Linked DNA regions of Diaphorobacter ruginosibacter. The protein of the gene in region 1 interacts with the protein of each later gene in a pairwise test. Links are inferred from orthologs where the notes say so. Each region holds a gene or a part of one and is shown on either strand. Other genes may lie near its edges.

The links. The genes of interacting proteins can lie anywhere in the genome.
Region 2: the proteins of uvrB (region 1) and uvrA interact in binary tests that used the Escherichia coli proteins (3 or more experiments, as listed by UniProt). The link is inferred for Diaphorobacter ruginosibacter from one-to-one orthologs.

Annotation. Positions count from the first base shown.
Region 1 is NZ_CP060714.1:2,571,092-2,579,173, forward strand. The notes cover bases 2,570-5,458. They hold uvrB (excinuclease ABC subunit UvrB), read right to left. Parts: upstream 5,111-5,458; coding sequence 3,029-5,110; downstream 2,570-3,028. Other genes in these bases: iscR (Fe-S cluster assembly transcriptional regulator IscR), read right to left, coding at 2,570-2,758; H9K76_RS11565 (amino acid aminotransferase), read left to right, coding at 5,291-5,458. Outside these bases: iron-sulfur cluster assembly protein IscA, read right to left, coding at 58-381; Fe-S cluster assembly scaffold IscU, read right to left, coding at 387-800; H9K76_RS11550 (IscS subfamily cysteine desulfurase), read right to left, coding at 881-2,101; more of iscR, read right to left, coding at 2,222-2,569; more of H9K76_RS11565, read left to right, coding at 5,459-6,487; ygiD (4,5-DOPA-extradiol-dioxygenase), read right to left, coding at 6,628-7,560; H9K76_RS11575 (GntR family transcriptional regulator), read right to left, coding at 7,673-8,082. UniProt on the Escherichia coli protein: The UvrABC repair system catalyzes the recognition and processing of DNA lesions. A damage recognition complex composed of 2 UvrA and 2 UvrB subunits scans DNA for abnormalities.
Region 2 is NZ_CP060714.1:4,749,839-4,754,702, reverse strand. What follows is about bases 1-3,516. They hold uvrA (excinuclease ABC subunit UvrA), read right to left. Parts: upstream 3,192-3,516; coding sequence 201-3,191; downstream 1-200. Other genes in these bases: H9K76_RS21400 (MarR family winged helix-turn-helix transcriptional regulator), read left to right, coding at 3,441-3,516. Also shown: more of H9K76_RS21400, read left to right, coding at 3,517-3,947; H9K76_RS21395 (MFS transporter), read left to right, coding at 4,018-4,864. UniProt on the Escherichia coli protein: The UvrABC repair system catalyzes the recognition and processing of DNA lesions. UvrA is an ATPase and a DNA-binding protein. A damage recognition complex composed of 2 UvrA and 2 UvrB subunits scans DNA for abnormalities.

The sequences.
Region 1 (8,082 bases):
CGCCCGCGGCCGCGTTCAGACGATGGCAGGGAGTTTTGCAGAGGTTCCCCAGGGGCCTTAGACCCGGAAGCTTTCCCCGCAACCGCAACGGTCTCGCTCGTTGGGGTTGTTGAACTTGAAGCCTTCGTTCAGACCTTCGCGCACGAAGTCGAGCTCGGTGCCGTCAATGTAGGCCAGGCTCTTCGGGTCGATCAGCAGCTTCACGCCATGGGTCTCGAAGATGATGTCCTCGGGTGCCTGATCGTCCACATACTCCAGCTTGTAGGCCAGTCCCGAGCAGCCGGTGGTCTTCACGCCCAGGCGCACGCCAAGCCCCTTGCCCCGGCGGGACAGGTAGCGGCTCACGTGCCGTGCGGCAGCTTCGGTCAGTGTCACTGCCATGTTGTTCAGGCCGCTGTCGAATCGGCAGTGACGGTTTCGCCGCGCTTGGCCTTGTAGTCGCTCACGGCTGCCTTGATGGCGTCTTCGGCCAGGATGGAGCAGTGAATCTTCACGGGAGGCAGCGCCAGCTCTTCGGCGATCACGCTGTTCTTGAGCGCGGCGGCCTCGTCCAGCGTCTTGCCCTTGACCCACTCGGTCACGAGCGAGGACGAGGCAATCGCCGAGCCGCAGCCGTAGGTCTTGAAGCGCGCGTCTTCGATGACCCCGGTCTCCGGGTTCACCTTGATCTGCAGCTTCATCACGTCGCCGCATGCCGGTGCGCCGACCATGCCGGTGCCCACTGTGTCGTCGCCCTTGTCGAACGAACCCACGTTGCGGGGGTTCTCGTAATGGTCGATCACTTTGTCTGAATAAGCCATGGTGTACTCCTTTTTCTGCGTCTGCCGCCGGCCTCTTGGTGTGCGAGGACCGCGAGCGGGGCGCAGCGATCAATATGAAATCAGTGCGCAGCCCACTGGATGGTGCTCAGGTCGACGCCATCCTTGAACATCTCCCACAGCGGGCTCAACTCACGCAGCTTGGCCACGTTGTGGCGGATGGTGGAGATCGCGTAGTCGATCTCTTCCTCGGTCGTGAAGCGGCCGATGGTCATGCGCAGGCTGCTGTGGGCGAGCTCGTCGCTGCGGCCGAGCGCGCGCAGCACGTAGCTCGGCTCCAGGCTTGCGGAGGTGCAGGCGGAACCCGACGACACCGCCAGGCCCTTGATACCCATGATCAGCGATTCGCCTTCGACGAAGTTGAAGCTCATGTTCAGGTTCTGCGGAACGCGGTGCTCCATGCTGCCGTTGATGAACACCTGCTCGATGTCCTTCAGGCCGTCGAGCAGGCGCTTTTGCAGCGCTGCCGCCTTGGCATTCACCTCGTTCATTTCCAGCTTGATGATGCGGAACGCCTCACCCATGCCGACGATCTGGTGCGTGGGCAGCGTGCCGGAGCGCATGCCGCGCTCATGGCCACCACCATGGATCTGAGCCTCCAGGCGCACGCGCGGCTTGCGGCGCACGTAGAGCGCACCGACGCCCTTGGGGCCGTAGGTCTTGTGGGCGGTCATGCTCATCAGGTCGATGGGCAGCTTGTTCAGGTCGATCTCGACACGGCCCGTGGCCTGTGCGGCATCGACGTGGAAGATGATGCCCTTCTCGCGGCAGATCGTGCCGATCGCAGGAATGTCCTGGATCACGCCGATCTCGTTGTTCACGAACAGCACGCTCACGAGGATGGTGTCCGGGCGGATCGCCGCCTTGAAGGCTTCCAGGTCAAGCAGACCGTCTTCCTTCACGTCCATGTAGGTGACCTCGAAGCCCTGGCGCTCGAGTTCGCGCATGGTGTCCAGCACGGCCTTGTGCTCAGTCTTGAGCGTAATGAGGTGCTTGCCCTTGCCCTTGTAGAACTGCGCTGCGCCCTTCAGTGCCAGGTTGATCGACTCGGTGGCGCCGCTGGTCCAGACGATCTCGCGTGGATCGGCACCCACCAGGTCGGCCACATGGCCGCGCGACTTCTCGATGGCCTCTTCGGCCTCCCAGCCCCAGGCATGGCTGCGCGAAGCTGCGTTGCCGAAATGTTCGCGCAACCAGGGGATCATCGCGTCAACAACACGGGGATCCACCGGGGTGGTCGCACCGTAGTCCAGGTAAATGGGGAAATGGGGAGTCATGTCCATGGCTATCTCGCTTTAGCGATCTGGCTGGCGAATGTCAGTTAACAGAAGGGTTCAAAAAAAGATCCGGCATATGCAGCAGCGCGGCCAGCCATGCTGGCCCTTGCGCCACCACGCTGCTGATCAGGACTTGGCGAAAACGTTGCCCAGTGCGAACACCGAGTTCGGCGCGTTCACGCGGATCGGCTTGACCACCGGGGTCGTGGAGATCGCACGGCGAGCCACTGGCTTGTCCTCGATCTGCACACCCTTGGCGAGTTGGTCATCGACGAGCTTCTGCAGCGTGACGGAATCGAGAAACTCCACCATGCGCTGGTTCAGCGAAGCCCACAGCTCGTGCGTCATGCAGCGACCTGCTTCGCCCAGGCAGTTTTCCTTGCCACCGCACTGGGTCGCATCGATGGGTTCGTCCACGGACACGATGATGTCGGCCACGGTGATGTCGCCGGCCTTGCGGGCCAGCGTATAGCCACCGCCCGGGCCACGGGTGGATTCCACCAGCTCGTGGCGGCGCAGCTTGCCGAAGAGTTGTTCCAGATACGACAGGGAAATCTGCTGACGCTGGCTGATGGCCGCCAGGGTGACTGGGCCATTGTTCTGGCGCAGGGCCAGATCGATCATGGCAGTGACCGCAAAACGGCCTTTGGTTGTGAGACGCATCGCAAGCTCCTTGTTGGTTCAGGCTTGATCGTTTGATAATCGCCACGGATCGCCTTTCGGCAACCCGGGCACCACCGTCTCCGCCCGCTCTCCGACGCGGCATGAACACGAGGTTCGCCCGCCAGAGCCCTAAATATTGTGGGGTTGTTTTCTTGAGTAATTAGCCCAAGTATAACACAAATCCCTATTGTTTTTGTCGGGTAACTGAATTCGTCAGGCTCGAGGGCCTCCAAACCCGGAATCGGAGACCCTGAAAACCGCATCCGCGCATCAGGCCAGGCGCTCGTTTCCGCCATGCGAGCCGAACACGCGATCCTTCAGGCGCGAGAGTTGGTCGCGCACCTTGGCGGCCTGCTCGAACTCCAGATTGCGTGCGTGATCCATCATGGCCTTCTCCAGGCGCTTGATCTCCCGCGCGATGTCCTTCTCGGACATCTCTTCCAGCTCCAGATCCCGGGCCGCCTGCTGCTGCAGGCGTTCCGTCTCCTGGCCGGCCTTCTCGCTATAGACACCATCAATCAGGTCTTTTACCTGCTTGACAATGCTTCGCGGCGTGATGCCGTTTTCCTCGTTGTATGCGATCTGTTTTGCGCGCCGTCGTTCCGTTTCTCCCATGGCTTTTTTCATGGATTCCGTTACACGGTCGGCGTACAGGATCGCCGTGCCCTCCGCATTGCGGGCAGCACGGCCGATCGTCTGGATCAGGCTGCGCTCCGCGCGCAGGAAGCCTTCCTTGTCAGCATCGAGGATGGCCACCAGCGACACCTCGGGAATGTCCAGCCCCTCGCGCAGCAGGTTGATGCCGACCAGCACGTCAAATGCACCCAGGCGCAGGTCGCGGATGATCTCCACGCGCTCGACCGTGTCCACGTCCGAGTGCAGGTAGCGCACCTTCACGCCGTTGTCGGACAGATACTCGGTGAGCTGCTCGGCCATGCGCTTGGTCAGCGTTGTAATGAGTACCCGTTGATTCTTTTCAACCCGAATGCGTATTTCCTGCAGCACGTCGTCCACCTGATGGGTGGCCGGGCGCACTTCGACGATCGGATCAACAAGCCCGGTGGGCCGCACGACCTGGTCGACGACCTGGCCCGAATGTTGTTTTTCGTAGTCAGCCGGCGTCGCGGAGACGAACACCACCTGGCGCATGCGCTGCTCGAACTCCTCGAACTTGAGCGGGCGGTTGTCCAGCGCCGAAGGCAGTCGGAACCCGTACTCCACGAGCGTCGTCTTGCGGGCGCGGTCGCCGTTGTACATGGCGTTGAGCTGGCCGATCATCTGGTGGCTCTCGTCCAGGAACATGATCGAGTCGCGCGGCATGTAGTCGGTGAGCGTGCTTGGAGGATCGCCGGGCGCCGAGCCCGAGAGATGACGCGTGTAGTTCTCGATTCCCTTGCAGTGCCCCACCTCGCTGAGCATTTCCACATCGAAACGCGTACGCTGCTCGAGGCGCTGCGCCTCGACCAGCTTGCCCTCCTTCACAAAGAACTTCAGGCGCTCGTCGAGTTCGAGCTTGATCGTCTCCACCGCGGCCAGCACCTTGTCACGCGGCGTGACGTAGTGGCTGCTCGGATAGACCGTGAAACGCGGAATCTTCTGCTGCACGCGCCCGGTGAGCGGATCGAAGAGCTGCAGGCTGTCGACCTCGTCGTCGAACAGCTCGATGCGCAGCGCCAGCTCGGAGTGCTCGGCCGGGAATACGTCGATCGTATCGCCGCGCACGCGGAACTTCCCGCGGCTGAAATCCTGCTCGTTGCGCTGGTACTGCATGCGGATGAGCTGCCCGATCGCGTCGCGCTGCGAAAGCTTGTCGCCCTGGCGCAGCGTCATCACCATCTGGTGGTAGCTCGAAGGCTCACCGATGCCGTAGATGGCCGAGACGGTCGCCACGATCACCACGTCGCGCCGCTCGAGCAGGCTCTTGGTGCAGGACAGGCGCATCTGCTCGATATGCTCGTTGATTGCGCTGTCCTTCTCGATGAAGAGGTCGCGCTGCGGCACGTAGGCCTCCGGCTGGTAATAGTCGTAGTAGCTCACAAAGTACTCCACGGCGTTCTTCGGGAAGAACTCGCGGAATTCGCTGTAGAGCTGCGCCGCCAGCGTCTTGTTGGGCGCAAACACGATGGCCGGGCGCCCCAGCCGCGCGATCACGTTCGCCATCGTGAAGGTCTTGCCCGAGCCGGTCACCCCCAGCAGCGTCTGGAAGGCCTCGCCATCGTTCACCCCTTCCACCAGGCGGGCGATGGCCTCCGGCTGGTCGCCGGCCGGTGGATAGGGCTGGTAGAGCTGAAATGGAGAGCCCGGGAAGGAAACAAACTCGCCTTCAGCTACTTCTGTGGTGACTTCATGCATGACTTGTAAACGCAACGATGGCTTGCGCCGTTAAAATCGGGGGTTGCCCCTCAAGGCAAATCGACCGGATGGCTGCGAGCAACACGCATGCACCCTGCATGCAGCGCTGGCACCGCCTCTCGGCCTTGGCTAGTTTAGTTGGGGGCACCGCATCAGATTTCCACCCTTCAAGGACTTTTCATGTCTCTCTTCACCGCCGTCGAGATGGCCCCGCGTGACCCCATTCTGGGTCTGAACGAACAATTTGCCGCTGATACCAACCCCAACAAGGTGAATCTCGGCGTGGGCGTGTACTTCGACGATAACGGCAAGCTCCCCCTGCTGAAGTGCGTGCAGGCAGCAGAAAAAGCCATGATGGACAAGCCGTCCGCTCGTGGCTACCTGCCCATCGACGGTATCGCAAGCTATGACAGCGCCGTCAAGGCACTGGTGTTTGGTGCCGAGTCCGACGTGGTCAAGGCCGGCCGCGTGGCCACCGTGCAAGCCGTGGGTGGCACGGGTGGCCTGAAGATCGGTGCCGACTTCCTCAAGAAGCTCAGCCCGAACGCCAAGGTGCTGATCTCCGACCCGAGCTGGGAAAACCACAAGGCCATCTTCACCAATGCCGGTTTTGAAGTCGGCACGTACCGCTACTACGACGCGGCCACTCGCACGGTCAATTTCGAAGGCATGCTGGCCGACCTGAACGCTGCCGCTGCCGGCACCGTGGTCGTGCTGCACGCCTGCTGCCACAACCCCACCGGCTATGACATCACGGCCGAGCAGTGGGACCAGGTGATCGCCACCGTCAAGGCCCGCAACCTGGTCGCATTCCTCGACATGGCCTACCAGGGCTTCGGCCATGGCCTGAAGGAAGATGGCGCCGTCGTGGGCAAGTTCGTTGCCGCCGGCCTGACCATCTTCGTGTCGACCTCGTTCTCCAAGAGCTTCAGCCTGTATGGCGAGCGCGTGGGCGCCCTGTCCGTGGTGGCCACCGACAAGGACGAAGCCGCCCGCGTGCTGTCGCAACTGAAGATCGTGATCCGCACCAACTACTCCAACCCGCCGACACATGGCGGCGCCGTGGTTTCCGCCGTGCTCAACACCCCCGAACTGCGTGCGCAGTGGGAAGAAGAGCTGGGCGAAATGCGCGTGCGCATCAAGGCCATGCGCCAGAAGCTGGTGGACGGTCTGAAGGCTGCCGGCGTGAAGCAGGACATGAGCTTCATCACCACCCAGATCGGCATGTTCTCGTATTCGGGCCTCTCCAAGGACCAGATGATCCGCCTGCGTTCGGAATTTGGCGTGTACGGCACCGACACCGGCCGCATGTGCGTGGCTGCGCTGAACAGCAAGAACGTCGAGTACGTCTGCAAGGCCATCGCCGCCGTGATGTAAGACGCCGAGGAGGAGCGCCATGCGTTTCTCTTCGCTCACCCTTCAAAGGCCGCTTCCCTCGAGGCGGCCTTTTTGCCTTCTCTCGGGATGCGAACCCGGATGTCCGGGCGCTGACCATGCATGCCGGCGCCCCGCGCGGTTCACCCCCAGATCACGGACCGCATCGATATCGATGCGGACTGAAACCCCGTGTTGAAGAATCTCGGCATTTCCCTGGCGCTTGCCGCGCCCGCAGCGTAGAGCAGCGGCAGGTAGTGCTCGTGCGTCGGGTGCGCAAGCCGCGCCAGCTCGCCCTGCTTCTGGAACTGCACGAGCGACTCCAGCTCCCCGCGCTTGATGTGTCCCTGCACCTGCTCGTCGAACTCCGTGGCCCAGTCATAGGCCTCGTTCGGCGCGGAGCCGCGCTTCGTCCTGCGCAGGTTGTGGACCGCGTTGCCGCTGCCCACGATCAGCACGCCGCGCTCGCGCAATGCGCCCAGCTGGCGGCCCAGCGCGAAATGCGCCTCGGGGCTTCGGGCATAGTCCATGCTCAACTGGATCACCGGGATCTGCGCCTTGGGGAACATCGGCTTGAGCACCGACCAGGTTCCATGGTCCAGCCCCCACTCGCCCTCGTCGACCTTGAGCGGCTGCCGGTCTGCCGGCGAGCGAAGCTCTCCCGCCAAGGCCCTGGCGACGGCCGGTGCGCCGGGCGCGGGATATTGCTGCTCATGCAGCTCGCGCGGAAAACCGCTGAAATCGTGGATCGTGCGCGGATCGCTCATTCCCGTGAGATACCAGCCATCCTTGGTCAGCCAGTGGGCGGAAATACACAGGATGAGCTGCGGCTGGACGCTGCGTGCCGAGAGCGCCTGGCCGACCTGCTGCCAGCTGCGGCGCCAGAGGTTGTCCTCGATGGCATTCATCGGACTGCCGTGACCGACGAACAGCACCGGCATGCGCGGTGACGGCCGCAGGGAATCCAGCAGGGTGCGCACCTGCGCGGCATTCGCACGCAGGGAAATGCCGCCGAGCGCGACGGGAAGCGCGGCCAGCCCAGCCAATGCGGCGAGCGAGGTTCTACGTTGAAACATGGATAAAACAGGAAGACAGGGGCCAGGAAGGAATGGACAGCGAACCGCTGTATCGGAGCACGACGGGGCATCGAAGTTCCATCCTCTGCTCTGCCACGTTTTCCGGCACCCCCTACCCTGTCCTGTCATCCGCCGCAGGCAGTCGCACGCGCCCTTCACGGAAGGCCCGAGACAGGACCTGGGGGGTCGCGCAGATGTGAGCCTCGAGCGCCAATGCCGCCCGTGCGTCCTGTCCCGACATGGCGAGCTCGTAGATCTCCGCATGTTCGGCATGCACGTCGCGCACGGCTCCGGGCAGGTCCATCGCGTAGCGGCGGTAGCGCTCACCGTGCCGTGCCAGCATGCGCAGGATCTTCAATTCCCACGGTGACGGCCGGCCGGCCAGCAGCATCTCGTGGAAGCGCAGATTGAGCGCTTCCCAGCGGCCGCGGTTGTCGCGCGTGAGCGGCTGCTCCAGCCTGGAGAGATCTTCATAGCTCGCCCTGAGCTCGCTGCGCCAATGATCGTCGCCATGGCGGATCG
Region 2 (4,864 bases), 2.2 Mb from region 1 along the record:
CAGCACGAGCGCAGCGACGTGCCGAATGCTCCTCCCCCTAATCTGACTCACGGCGGCTGTCTGAGCGGAGCGCCGCAGGCGAAAAGCGAGTTCTGCCGTGGGTATTAAAACGCCTTTTTGGTGACTTTTTGCGCGCGCAAAAAGTGACTGCCCCGCCGGGGGCACTCCCGGCCTCCGCCCTCAGCCAAGAACCCAAAAACCTAAGCCAGATAAGGCTTGAGATACCTCCCCGTATGGCTGCCCGGATTCCCCGCCACATCCTCCGGCGTCCCCACCGCCACCACGGTTCCCCCGCCCGCACCGCCCTCCGGCCCCATGTCGATGATCCAGTCGGCCGTCTTGATGACATCGAGGTTGTGCTCGATGACGACGATGGTGTTGCCCGCGTCACGCAGTTGCAGCAGTACCTTGAGCAGCAGGTCGATATCCGCGAAATGCAGGCCTGTCGTGGGCTCGTCGAGGATATACAGCGTGCGCCCCGTATCGCGCTTGGAGAGCTCCTGCGCCAGCTTCACGCGCTGCGCCTCGCCGCCGGACAGCGTGGTGGCGCTCTGGCCCAGGCGGATATAGGACAGACCCACGTCCAGCAGCGTCTGCAGCTTGCGCGCAATGGTGGGAACGTCCTTGAAGAACGCATGCGCATCCTCCACCGTCAGGTCGAGAATCTGCGCAATGTTTTTGCCCTTCCACAGCACCTCGAGCGTCTCGCGGTTGTAGCGCTCGCCGTGGCACACATCGCAGGGCACGTAGACATCGGGCAGGAAGTGCATTTCCACCTTCACCACGCCGTCGCCCTGGCAGGCCTCGCAGCGGCCGCCCGCGACGTTGAAGCTGAATCGGCCCGGCCCGTAGCCGCGCTCCCGGGCGGTGTTGGTTTCGGCCATGAGCTCGCGGATGGGCGTGAACAGGCCGGTATAGGTGGCCGGGTTGCTGCGCGGCGTGCGGCCGATGGGCGACTGGTCCACGTTGATGCACTTGTCGAAATAGTCGATGCCCTCGATCGCCTCGTGCGGCGCGGGCTCCTCGTGTGCGCGGTAGAGCTGGCGCGCCACCGCGGCATACAGCGTGTCGTTGACCAGCGTGCTCTTGCCCGAGCCCGACACGCCCGTCACGCAGGTGAACAGCCCCACGGGGAACTCCGCCGTCACGTTCTGCAGGCTGTGTCCGCCGGCGCCGATCACGCGCAATGCCTGGAGCCTGCCCTGCGTGGCGCGGTGCACTTCCATGCGCTCGGCCTTGCGGCGGCTGGCAGGGGTCTCGGGAAAGCGTGATTTGCCGGCTTTCTCCGGCGCTGCGGGCTGCTCGGACTCAAGCACGGGCTTCCACGGCGTGCGCCGCTGCGGCACCGGAATGCGCAGCTTGCCCGAGAGATACTGGCCGGTGAGCGACCCGGGCTCGGCGCACAGCTCGTCGTACGTGCCCTGGGCCATCACGCGGCCGCCATGCACGCCTGCACCCGGGCCCATGTCCACGCAGTGGTCGGCGGCGCGGATCATGTCCTCATCATGTTCGACGACGATCACGCTGTTGCCGATGTCGCGCAGGTGCTGCAGCGTGCCGATCAATCGGTCGTTGTCGCGCTGGTGCAGGCCGATGCTGGGTTCGTCGAGCACGTACATCACGCCCGTGAGTCCCGAGCCGATCTGGCTCGCGAGGCGGATGCGCTGCGCCTCGCCGCCCGAGAGCGTCTCGGCGCTGCGGTCCAGGCTCAGGTAGTTCAAGCCCACGTCGTTCAGAAAGGTCAGGCGCGATGCGATCTCGCGCACCACCTTGTCGGCGATTTCCGCCTTGGCCCCCGAAAGCCGCAGGTTCTCGAACCACGCGAGCGCGTCCGACAGCGTTCGGTGGCTGATCTCGTAGATCGCGAGCGGCTCCTCGCCCTCTCCCACCTTCACGAAACGCGCCTCGCGGCGCAACCGCGCGCCGTGGCATTCGGTGCAGGGCTGCGTGCTGCGGTAGCGCGCGAGGTCTTCCCGCACGACGGAGGACTCCGTCTCGCGGTAGCGGCGCGACATGTTGGGAAGAATGCCCTCGAACGGATGCAGGCGCTCGATCGCCTTGCCCTTCTGCGGGCCGCTGTCGAGCAGGTAGGTGAACGCGATCTCCTCGGTGCCGGAGCCGTGGAGGATCGCGTGGCGCACAGGCCCCGGCAACTCCTCGAACGGGGTCTCCACGCTGAAGCCGTAGTGCCTTCCCAGGCTCTCGATCATCGCGAAGTAGTAGCCATTGCGGCGGTCCCACCCCTTGATCGCGCCGCTGGCCAGGCTCAGCGAGGGAAACGCCACCACGCGCTCCGCATCGAACACTTCCTGCTGCCCGATGCCGTCGCATGCGGGGCATGCCCCCGTCGGCGAATTGAACGAGAACAGGCGCGGCTCCAGCTCCGCCAGCGAGTAGCTGCAGACGGGGCAGGCAAACTTGCTGGAAAACATGTGCTCCCTGTCGGTGTCCATCTCCAGCGCGAGCACGCGGCCGTTGCCCTCCGTGCCGCCCACGCGCAGCACGGCCTCGATGCTTTCGGCCAGGCGCTGCTGCGCATCCGGGCGCACCCGCAGGCGGTCGATCACCACGTCGATGTCGTGCTTCTCGGTCTTCTTGAGCGCCGGCAGGTTCTCGAATTCGTACACGCTGCCGTCCACGCGAAAGCGCACGTAGCCCAGTGCCTGCATCTGCGCGAACAGCTCGTTGAATTCGCCCTTCTTCTGCCGCGCCACGGGCGCAAGCAGCATGATGCGCGTGTCCTCGGGCAGCGCGAGCACGGCATCCACCATCTGGCTCACGGTCTGCGACGACAGTGGCAGGCCATGGTCGGGACAGTACGGCGTACCGGCGCGGGCATAGAGCAGGCGCAGGTAGTCGTAAATCTCGGTGACCGTGCCGACGGTGGAGCGCGGGTTGTGGCTGGTCGCCTTCTGCTCGATGCTGATGGCGGGCGACAGGCCCTCGATCAGGTCGACATCGGGCTTGTCCAGCCGGCCCAGGAACTGGCGCGCATAGGTCGACAGGCTTTCCACGTAGCGCCGCTGGCCTTCGGCGTACAGCGTGTCGAAGGCCAGGCTCGACTTGCCCGAGCCCGACAGCCCTGTGATCACCACCAGCTGGTCGCGCGGCAGGTCGAGATCGATGTTCTTGAGGTTGTGCGTGCGCGCTCCGCGGATGCTGATGCGGCGCTGGCGCAGCGAATCCGCCATGTAGCGACCGTCATCGCTACCGGAGTGAAGGGAACGGAGTGGCTCCGCAGACTTGTCTTGCTTTGGGGGCATGGAATCTCACACATCGCAGGCGAACCAAACATCATAGGACACCGCCCGCACCGCTGCACAGCCCCACGCGCTACAAGCCTACAAACCCCTGTCCGGCGCGTTCGACGGCTTCGTGTTGCGCCTATTAATTACAAACGATATAATTTCAATTGAAATCAAATAACATCCACGACGATCATGAGCCTTGACTCCCGCCTCGAACGCATTCTTGCCGGCAAACCCCGAAAAGTGCTGGATGCCGTGGCCGCATCGCGCCTCATGCTGCACACCGCCGCCCTGCTGGAGCAGCGCGTGAACGAGGCCTTGGCGCCGTTTGCGCTGCACATGCAGGAATACCTGGCGCTCAACCTGCTTGCGGATGCCGTGCACGAGCCGCTGCGGCCCTCCTCGCTGGGCGTGTCGCTGAACGCCACGCGCACCCAGGTCACGCGCCTGCTTGACGGCATGGAGCGGCGCGGACTGCTGGTGCGCTCGGCCGACGCGCAGGACCGGCGCAGCCTGCAGTTGCAGCTCACGTCCCAGGGCGCGGAGCTGCTGCTCAAGACCATGCCTGTCGTGCAGGCGGTCTATCTGCAGATCTGGTCGTCCATCGGCGATACGGCAACACACGAGATGCAGCAGCAGTTGCGGCGCGTGCACGAACGGCTGCAGACCATGGACGTGACGGCGGCCTCCCGGGCCTGATCCCCGGAACACACGCCCCGACGCACGCCGCACCGCACCACGCATGCGTGCACGCACTTAGGACACCCTCATGAAAGCCCCGCGCTGGCACCATTTCCTGCATCGAGAAAAGCAGCTGCTGCTGATGTGGCTGCTGGGCGCGCTGGTGGGCATGGAGTTTCTCGAGAACGGCATGTTCGTCTTCGCCTCGTCGCACATCCTGGGCGGCATCGGCGTGGCGCCGCGCGAGTTCGCACAGGTGCAGGCAGCCTACGCCATCGGCAGCATGCTGATGATCGCGATGCAGCAGTGGCTGTCGAGGCATTTCGGCTACCGCCACTACCTGCTCCTGGCGCTGCTGCTGTATGCGCTCGGCGACCTGGCCTCGGCGAATGCCGCCAACCTGGCCGAACTCACCACCGCGCGACTGATGCAGGGCCTCGGTGGCGGCGCGTTCTTCATCAGCACACGCGTGCTCATTCCCATGCTGTTCTCGCCCGCCCAGCGGCCCCGCGCCGTGCGCGTGTACATGCTGAGCATCTTCAGCGTCGGCGCGATCGGCCCGCTGCTGTCCGCATGGCTCGTGGACGGCTGGGGCTGGCGCTGGGTCTTCTGGGTGGTGCTTCCGCCGGCCGCACTGATCGCCCTGGCCGTGCGCTGGCTGCTGCCGCGCCACCTCGGCAGGAGCAGCACGCCGGTGCGCTGGTCGCTTGCGCCCGTCCTGCTCTTCGTGCTGGCGATCGGCTGCGTGCAATGGAGCTTCTCGGAGGCCCGCTACGAGCTCTTCGATCATCCCGAGCGCCTCGCGCTGGTGATCCTGACCGGCGTGCTGCTGCTGGGCCTGTTCGGCATGCACCAATGGAAACACGACGAGCCGCTGCTGCATCTGCGCGATCTCACGCACCCCGGATTCCTGGTGGGCATCGCGCTGTATGCGC